Regions from separate parts of the Desulfurispirillum indicum S5 genome, predicted to be linked through region 2. Evidence: riboswitches for the same ligand, from Rfam matches in the RefSeq annotation. Region 2 holds a riboswitch; the other holds the start of a gene.
The links. Region 2 has a riboswitch for cobalamin ahead of SELIN_RS08295 (TonB-dependent receptor domain-containing protein). Riboswitches for the same ligand answer to the same signal wherever they lie in the genome.

Region 1: it holds a riboswitch for cobalamin, as region 2 does, so the genes downstream of both, metE (5-methyltetrahydropteroyltriglutamate--homocysteine S-methyltransferase) here and SELIN_RS08295 (TonB-dependent receptor domain-containing protein) in region 2, are expected to answer to the same signal.

Annotation. Positions count from the first base shown of each region.
Region 1 is NC_014836.1:2,207,005-2,210,416, reverse strand. It holds gene metE (5-methyltetrahydropteroyltriglutamate--homocysteine S-methyltransferase) at 1-1,679, opposite strand, end outside; cobalamin riboswitch at 1,892-2,065, opposite strand; gene SELIN_RS10355 (alpha/beta hydrolase) at 2,378-3,283, shown strand.
Region 2 is NC_014836.1:1,752,054-1,755,465, forward strand. It holds gene mltG (endolytic transglycosylase MltG) at 1-143, opposite strand, end outside; gene SELIN_RS08290 (hypothetical protein) at 151-792, opposite strand; cobalamin riboswitch at 1,133-1,313, shown strand; gene SELIN_RS08295 (TonB-dependent receptor domain-containing protein) at 1,419-3,269, shown strand; gene SELIN_RS08300 (cobalamin-binding protein) at 3,269-3,412, shown strand, end outside.

The sequences.
Region 1 (3,412 bases), 450 kb from region 2:
GTTACCGGGCCGGTAAGCATACCTTTGACCGGTTTTCCTGTCAGGGATTGAGCATACTGGGTCCATTGTACGCTGATGGGATGCGGTCGCTCCACGTCGCCGTAGAGAACCGGTGGTTTGACGCAGCGGCTGCCATAGCTCTGTACCCAGCCGTGGCGGGTAAAACAGAAACCCTCCAGGTGCTCGGCAAAGTACTCCACCATGTCGGTACGTTCGAATTCTCCATGCACAAAAACATCAAGGCCGGACTCTTCCTGGAAGTCAATGACCTGACAGATGTATTCCTTGATCGTCTGTTGATACTCTTCCGCGGTTATGTGCCCCTGGCGGAAGCGATGACGGACTGCCCGGATTTCCGGTGTCTGCGGGAAAGATCCTATGGTCGTAGTCGGCAGCAGGGGTAGGTTGAAACGTTCACTCTGGGCGATGCGCCGCTGATCAGAGGTCTCCTGACGCACAGAGATTTCGGGGGTGAGGGCTTCCATCTGGTGTCGTACGGATTGACGCCTGACGCGTTTGCTGCCTGCCCGTGCCGCCAACGCCTGGCGATTCTCCTCGAAGGGTGCCGCGACTGGTTCGCCGGCAAGGGCGGAGCGCAGCAGATTCAGTTCGCCGCACTTCTGGCGGGCAAAGGCAAGCCAGTTGAAAATTTCCGGATCCAGCTCATGCTCCAGTTCAAGGTCAACGGGAACATGGAGTAAAGAGCAGGAGGTTCCCAGCATGACCTGCTCTTCGCCAATCCACTGTGACGCGTATTCGGCCACCTCGCGTGCCTGGTCAAGATCGGTGCGCCACACATTGCGGCCGTCCACCAGCCCCAGAGAGAGATACCTGGATGTTGGCCACTGGCTCAGGAGGGCGGGCAGCTGATCCGGCGCGCTTACCAGGTCGACATGCAGGCCAGTGACAGGCAGATCCAGAGCCAGTTCCAGGTTTTCTTCCAGGCCGCCAAAATAGGTGGCTACCAGTATCCGCGCCGGGTTTGCCGCGTTTTGCAGGCGCTTGTATACGGCCGTGAATTCAGCACGGGCCGCCCTGGGGAGATCACTGGCCAGGATGGGCTCATCCAGTTGAATCCACTGGCAGCAAGTGGCAAGTCGGGTGAGAATAGCCTCGTACACTGAGACGAGGGCATCCAGATGCTGCCAGCGGTCAAAACCTTCCACCGTCTCCTTGCCCAGGGCCAGAAATGTGAAGGGGCCGGGGAGTACGGGCTTGGCGGGAAAACCTGCCTGGATCGCCTCTTCAAGGTGATCAAAAAGATCACTGCTGGAGAGCCGGAACTGCTGCTTTGGAAAGAACTCCGGCACAATATAGTGATAATTGGTATTGAACCATTTCGTCATTTCCATGGCTGGAGCACTCGCATTGCCCCTCACTCCACGTGCCATAAAGAAGCGCGTGTCCAGGTCTGCCTGTTCACCTTCCCGGCGGAAGCGTTCAGGTACTGCACCCACCATGGCGATCATGTCGAGCATGTGGTCGTAAAAGGAGAAATCTCCTACGGGGACCAGGTCAATACCGGCGCGCCTCTGAAGTTGCCAGTGCAGACGGCGCAGAACGCGGCCATCGGCCTGAAGGCTCTCCAGGGTGGCTGTTCCCTTCCAGTAGGCTTCAAGAATGGTTTTCAGTTCACGGCGTGAACCCATACGGGGAAATCCAAGTGTGTGCGTCAGCATAGTCAGCTCCTTTTCTGGAATTGGTACCCAAAGTAAAGGCACTGACAGCGCTCAGCGTGCATATTCCCGATGACGGACATACACGCAGAAAACGCAAAACCCATCCCCTGCTGGCAGGAAATGGGTGTAAGGAAGAGTTATCGCGAATCTGCAGCGGTGTTCAGCCATGAGCAGAATTCGTGTACCCCTGCTCTACACCCTGGCGCGAGGTGCTGTCAGGCCTGAGAACAGGGCGTCTTCTGGCTTCCGGCTTTTTTCGCTCCATGGCCTTCCCAGATAACTATCCAGTGACCATGCAGCATGTGTCCGGTTACAGCGGCGCGTCCGCGACGGATTTTCACCGTCTTCCGTTTCCTGCTCTCGAATCTGTAATGGGAGGGAGGGTTTTCACCAGTAATACGGGATCTGCCCTCATCTGTCTCTATGGATACCGCACTCTGGCATGGCAGGTCAACCGGTAAAATGCAATTGGAATGGCGTGCCATTCCTGGAGTCACGCTTTGGTGGTTCTGCCTTCTACGGGCATGGACATTCTCGAGGGAGGAAGGTATGGTGAATTTTCTTAGGAAGCATGTTTGCCTGGAGGTGTCATGGGCTCTCTGAGTTTTTCAGGTCGCCGTGTACAAGTGTTGCGTTTTCTGTTGGTGTTCTCAGTGATCCTGGGAGTTTACGCCGAAGTGTCCGCTGGGAGCCACGCTGTGGATATTCACCTGCAGACTGCCACGGGTACGCTGCGCGGTACCCTGCAGTTGCCGGAAGCGGCGGGGAAAACGGCGGCGGTGGCGCTGATTATTGCTGGTTCCGGTCCCACGGATCGCGACGGAAACACCGTGGGGCTGCCGGGGCGAAACAACAGTCTGAAGATGCTGGCTGAGGAGTTGGCGCGTGCGGGCTATGCTTCCGTGCGTTATGACAAGCGGGGCATCGGGGCCAGCAACCAGGCGGCACTGGATGAGTCGCAGCTACGGCTGGACACCTATGTTCAGGATGCCGCCAGCTGGATGGAAATGCTTGTCGCCGATTCGCGTTTTGACTGTGTTGTGGTTATCGGTCACAGCGAGGGAGCCCTGATCGGCATATTGGCAGCTCAGCAGCAGCCACACTGCGCCCGTGTCACCCTTGCCAGCCCGTCAGGAAGTGCCGCAGATCTGCTGCGCCACCAGTTATCCGGGCTTTTGCCGACGGATCTTGAGCGTGCAGCGGCGGCGATTATCCGGTCCCTCGAAATGGGGGAGACGGTGCCGGTTGTGCCGCAGGAACTGGCCCTTCTGTTCCGTGAGAGTGTGCAGCCATACCTGATCTCCTGGTTTCCTTACCAGCCTGCCGAGGAGCTGCAGAAACTGAGTACTCCCGTTGCCATCTTCCATGGGCAGACCGACATGCAGGTGCCGGTCGCTGAGGCTCAGGCGCTTCAGGCGGCGAATCCCGACGCGCGGCTTCATGTGATTCCCGGCATGAATCATATTCTCAAGCTGGTTGAAGACGATCCGCAGGCGCAGCGGATTTCCTATGAAAATCCGGATGTGCCGCTGGCACCGGAACTGGTGCGGCAGCTGGTGAATTTTCTGAATGAAGCCCTCGTGCCAGCAGAGGAGCTGCCATAGGCTCTGCGAACCTGCAGAACCCAGATATCCCATCCGGGAGCCGGTATGGCTGCTGTTGCCAGAATATGCAGAGGAGATAGCCCGCACGTGTCTGCGTGTTCCGTGGTTGATTCCTCCGGCGGCCTGTGT
Region 2 (3,412 bases):
TTGAGGGACGCGCCACGGGGTATTTCTGTGATAACGGGCTCTGCCAGCGGCAATGGCCTGTGAATGATGGAGGTATAGGCATAATAGCTTAGTGGGGCCCCCAGAAGCAGCAGGGCCAGCACTGTCAGTACAAGGGCTTTCATGTGGGTTTCACCTGATCAGGGGTTCTCTGTGGCTGCCGCAGAAGACGGCGGTCACAGGGGGAACTGGTGGAGTAACCGGCAGGGCGATGATATCTCCGGGGTAAAAAGTATACGCACTTCCCATCTGTCCTGCCAGAGGAAAAAGCATCCCGGAGTCGAAGGGAAGCACTTGTCTGCCTGCTGTCGTCTCCACTTCCAGGGCTTTGGGAGCCAAACACAGAAGGAAGCTCGAAAGCTGTAGCGTCTGCGCAGCATAACAGGGCGAGGCTGCGCACTGGTGGTCTGCCAGCCATGTGAACCCCAGGATACGCATCTGGCTGCTTGAGCCATAGCCGCATCGATTGCCGCAAACCAGGGCAATATGGAGAACTGGTTCACCCATGGAGGGCGCGAGGATATCCGTCCGGAAGTGGGCCGCGGATTTATGGTGGGTGACCTGTCCGTCGCTCTGAAGAAAGTAGATGTTTTCGCTGTAACAGAAGGGAATGCCTTCCAGTGAGGAAATGTCAGAGGTTTCGGGAGTTCTTATCCATTCATGGAAGAGGCTTCCCGCAATGGCCTGGACTCCGGTATGCTCCACCAGTCCGTAGCGCTCAACTTTGCTGCCCTGGCTTCGGAAGTGGAGGAATACCTGGTTGGTATGGTTCATGGGTGCAATTTTCATCGCGCCAAGATACGGGAAATATCGGGGAAAATGCAAGTAATGAGGTAAGCTTTCCCGTCAAGAGGACAGTTTAAAACGAGAACACTACTATAAAAGGACACCCACTTTTGGTGCCGCCTTCCGTGGTTAATCTCCCTTGCCTTACCTTGGCGGGCTTTGCGACCCCCGTGAGCGCAGCGAACGGGGGTGAGACCCTGCCTTTCCATTCGCGGTTCCTTTCGTGCCCTCCGTGCTTTCCATGGTTCACTTCTCCGGTTTCCCTGCCACCCGCACTCAAGCGCCATGTGTGATGAGCACTTGACATCCCCCCGCTGCACTCTTTAAGCTGTTCGAGCTTTTTTCCGGTGTCCACAGGTGTGGATGAAAAGGGAAGAGGGGTGTAAATCCCCCGCGGACCCGCCACTGTAAGCGACGACAAGGGATCACATGCCACTGGCCACGGGCCGGGAAGGCGATCCGGAGGACGAATCGTGAGCCAGGAGACCTGCCGGAAAGGGTCACTACACTATCCTTCCCGGGTATGGAAGGTGGGTGCTGCAGGTCTATTGCTGAACACAGCCATAACGCCTCCTGCGTCCTCCCCACAACCGGGATACACAGGAGGCATTTTCATGCGTATTGGTTCCTTGTTGTATCCCGCTGCCATCAGTGCATCACTGATGTCCTTTGCAGCGGTATCCGTCCTTGCCGAAGAGGCAACCCCCGTCAGACTGGAGACCACCGTCGTCACCGCCACCCGCACGGCCCAGACCGTGGATGAAACCCTGGCTTCGGTCACGGTTATCACCCGCGAGGAGATTGAGCGTGGCCAGTACCAGAGCCTGCCCGATTTGCTGGCGACCATTCCGGGGGTGCAGGTGAATCAGGATGGTGGTCTGGGGACAAACACCAGTATCTATCTGCGGGGTACGAGCACCAACCAGACCCTGGTGCTGGTTGACGGTATCCGCATTCGTTCGGCTACTACGGGAGCCGCTTCCCTCCAGTATATTCCCCTCAGTCAGATTGACCGCGTCGAGGTGGTACGCGGTCCCCGCTCCACCCTCTATGGGGCCGATGCCGTGGGTGGGGTTATTCAGGTGTTCACCCGCAGCGGCGAGGCCGGTACGCGGGGCGAGGTCACGGTGGGCGGTGGCAGCCACGGCACTGCTGAAGGGCGGGCCTTTTTTGCCACGGCCAGCGGCAACAGCCACTACAGCCTGGGTATCGGGCACCTGCGCAGTGACGGCATTGATGCCCAGAAGAACGATGTCCCCGACGCTTTTGGCTGGGGCAATACCCCCGATGAACCGGACAAGGATGGCTACCGGGAGGATTCCCTGAGTGTGCGCTTCGGCCATGAGTTTTCACCGGGCAATTCCCTGCAATTCACCGGGTTGCATGCCGAGGGTGAGAGCGAGTATGACGGCACAAGTCAGAACTCTGCCGACTTTATTCAGCAGGCCCTGGGCCTCACCCTGCACCTGCTGCCCACTGATACGCTCAGTGTGACGGTTCAGGCCAGCCAGAGCCAGGATCGTTCGGAGAACTTTCTGGATGGCACTTTCTCCAGCCTCTTTGACACCAAACAACAGCAGTTCAGCGTGCAGGGCGACCTCTTCCTGCGCGACAGCGACGTGCTTACCATCGGCAGCGACTACACGAAGGACAAGGTGCGCAGCGACACGGACTACGACGAGCGCAGCCGCGATAACAGCGCCCTTTTCACCCAGTACCAGCTGGAGCACATGAACCACAGCATCCTGGTGGGTGTGCGCTACGACGATAACGAACAGTTCGGCGGCCACACCACCTACAACGCTGGCTATGGCCTGCGCCTTCCCCATGACCTCAAGCTGGGCCTGAACTACGGTACGGCCTTCCGCGCCCCCACCTTTAACGAGCTGTACTACCCCGATCCCTGGGGCTGGGGTGGTGGCAATCCCGACCTGAAACCTGAGGAATCGACCAGTTACGAGATTTCGCTGCAGCAGTCCCTGCCGAATGCCTACTGGCGCACCAGCCTTTTCCGCACGGAAATTGACAATATGATCAGCGGCTGGCCAGCGGAGAACATCAGTCGCGCCCGTATCGACGGCATGGAGCTGGATGGGGGCTACCGGCTGACCAGCCAGTGGAACATCAGCGCCGCCATTACCCTGCAGGACCCCAAAGACCGGGATTCGGGCAATCTTCTGGCCCGCCGCGCGGAGCAGATGGCGACGGTGAACCTGGATGGCGACTTCGGCAAAACCCGCGTGAGCGTTACGGCCCAGGGCTTCAGCGAGCGCTACGACGATGGGGCCAACACGCTGCGCCTGCCCGGCTATGGGCTGCTGCACCTGCGGGGCGAGTATGACATTGCCCCCAACTGGCTCTTGCAGGCTCGCATAGAAAACGTTCTGGACAAGGAGTACGAGGAAGTGGCGACCTATAACACCCCCGGCCGCAGCGCCTATCTGTACGCCAGTTACCGCTTCTGATGAACGCCATTACTGTCACCATACGGGCCCTGCTGGTCCTGCTGTGCCTCACCACCCTCCACTGGTCTGCCCTTGCGGGCCAGTGGATTGATGATATGGGGCGCAGCGTGCGGCTGGACAGCCCACCCCAGCGCATTGTCTCC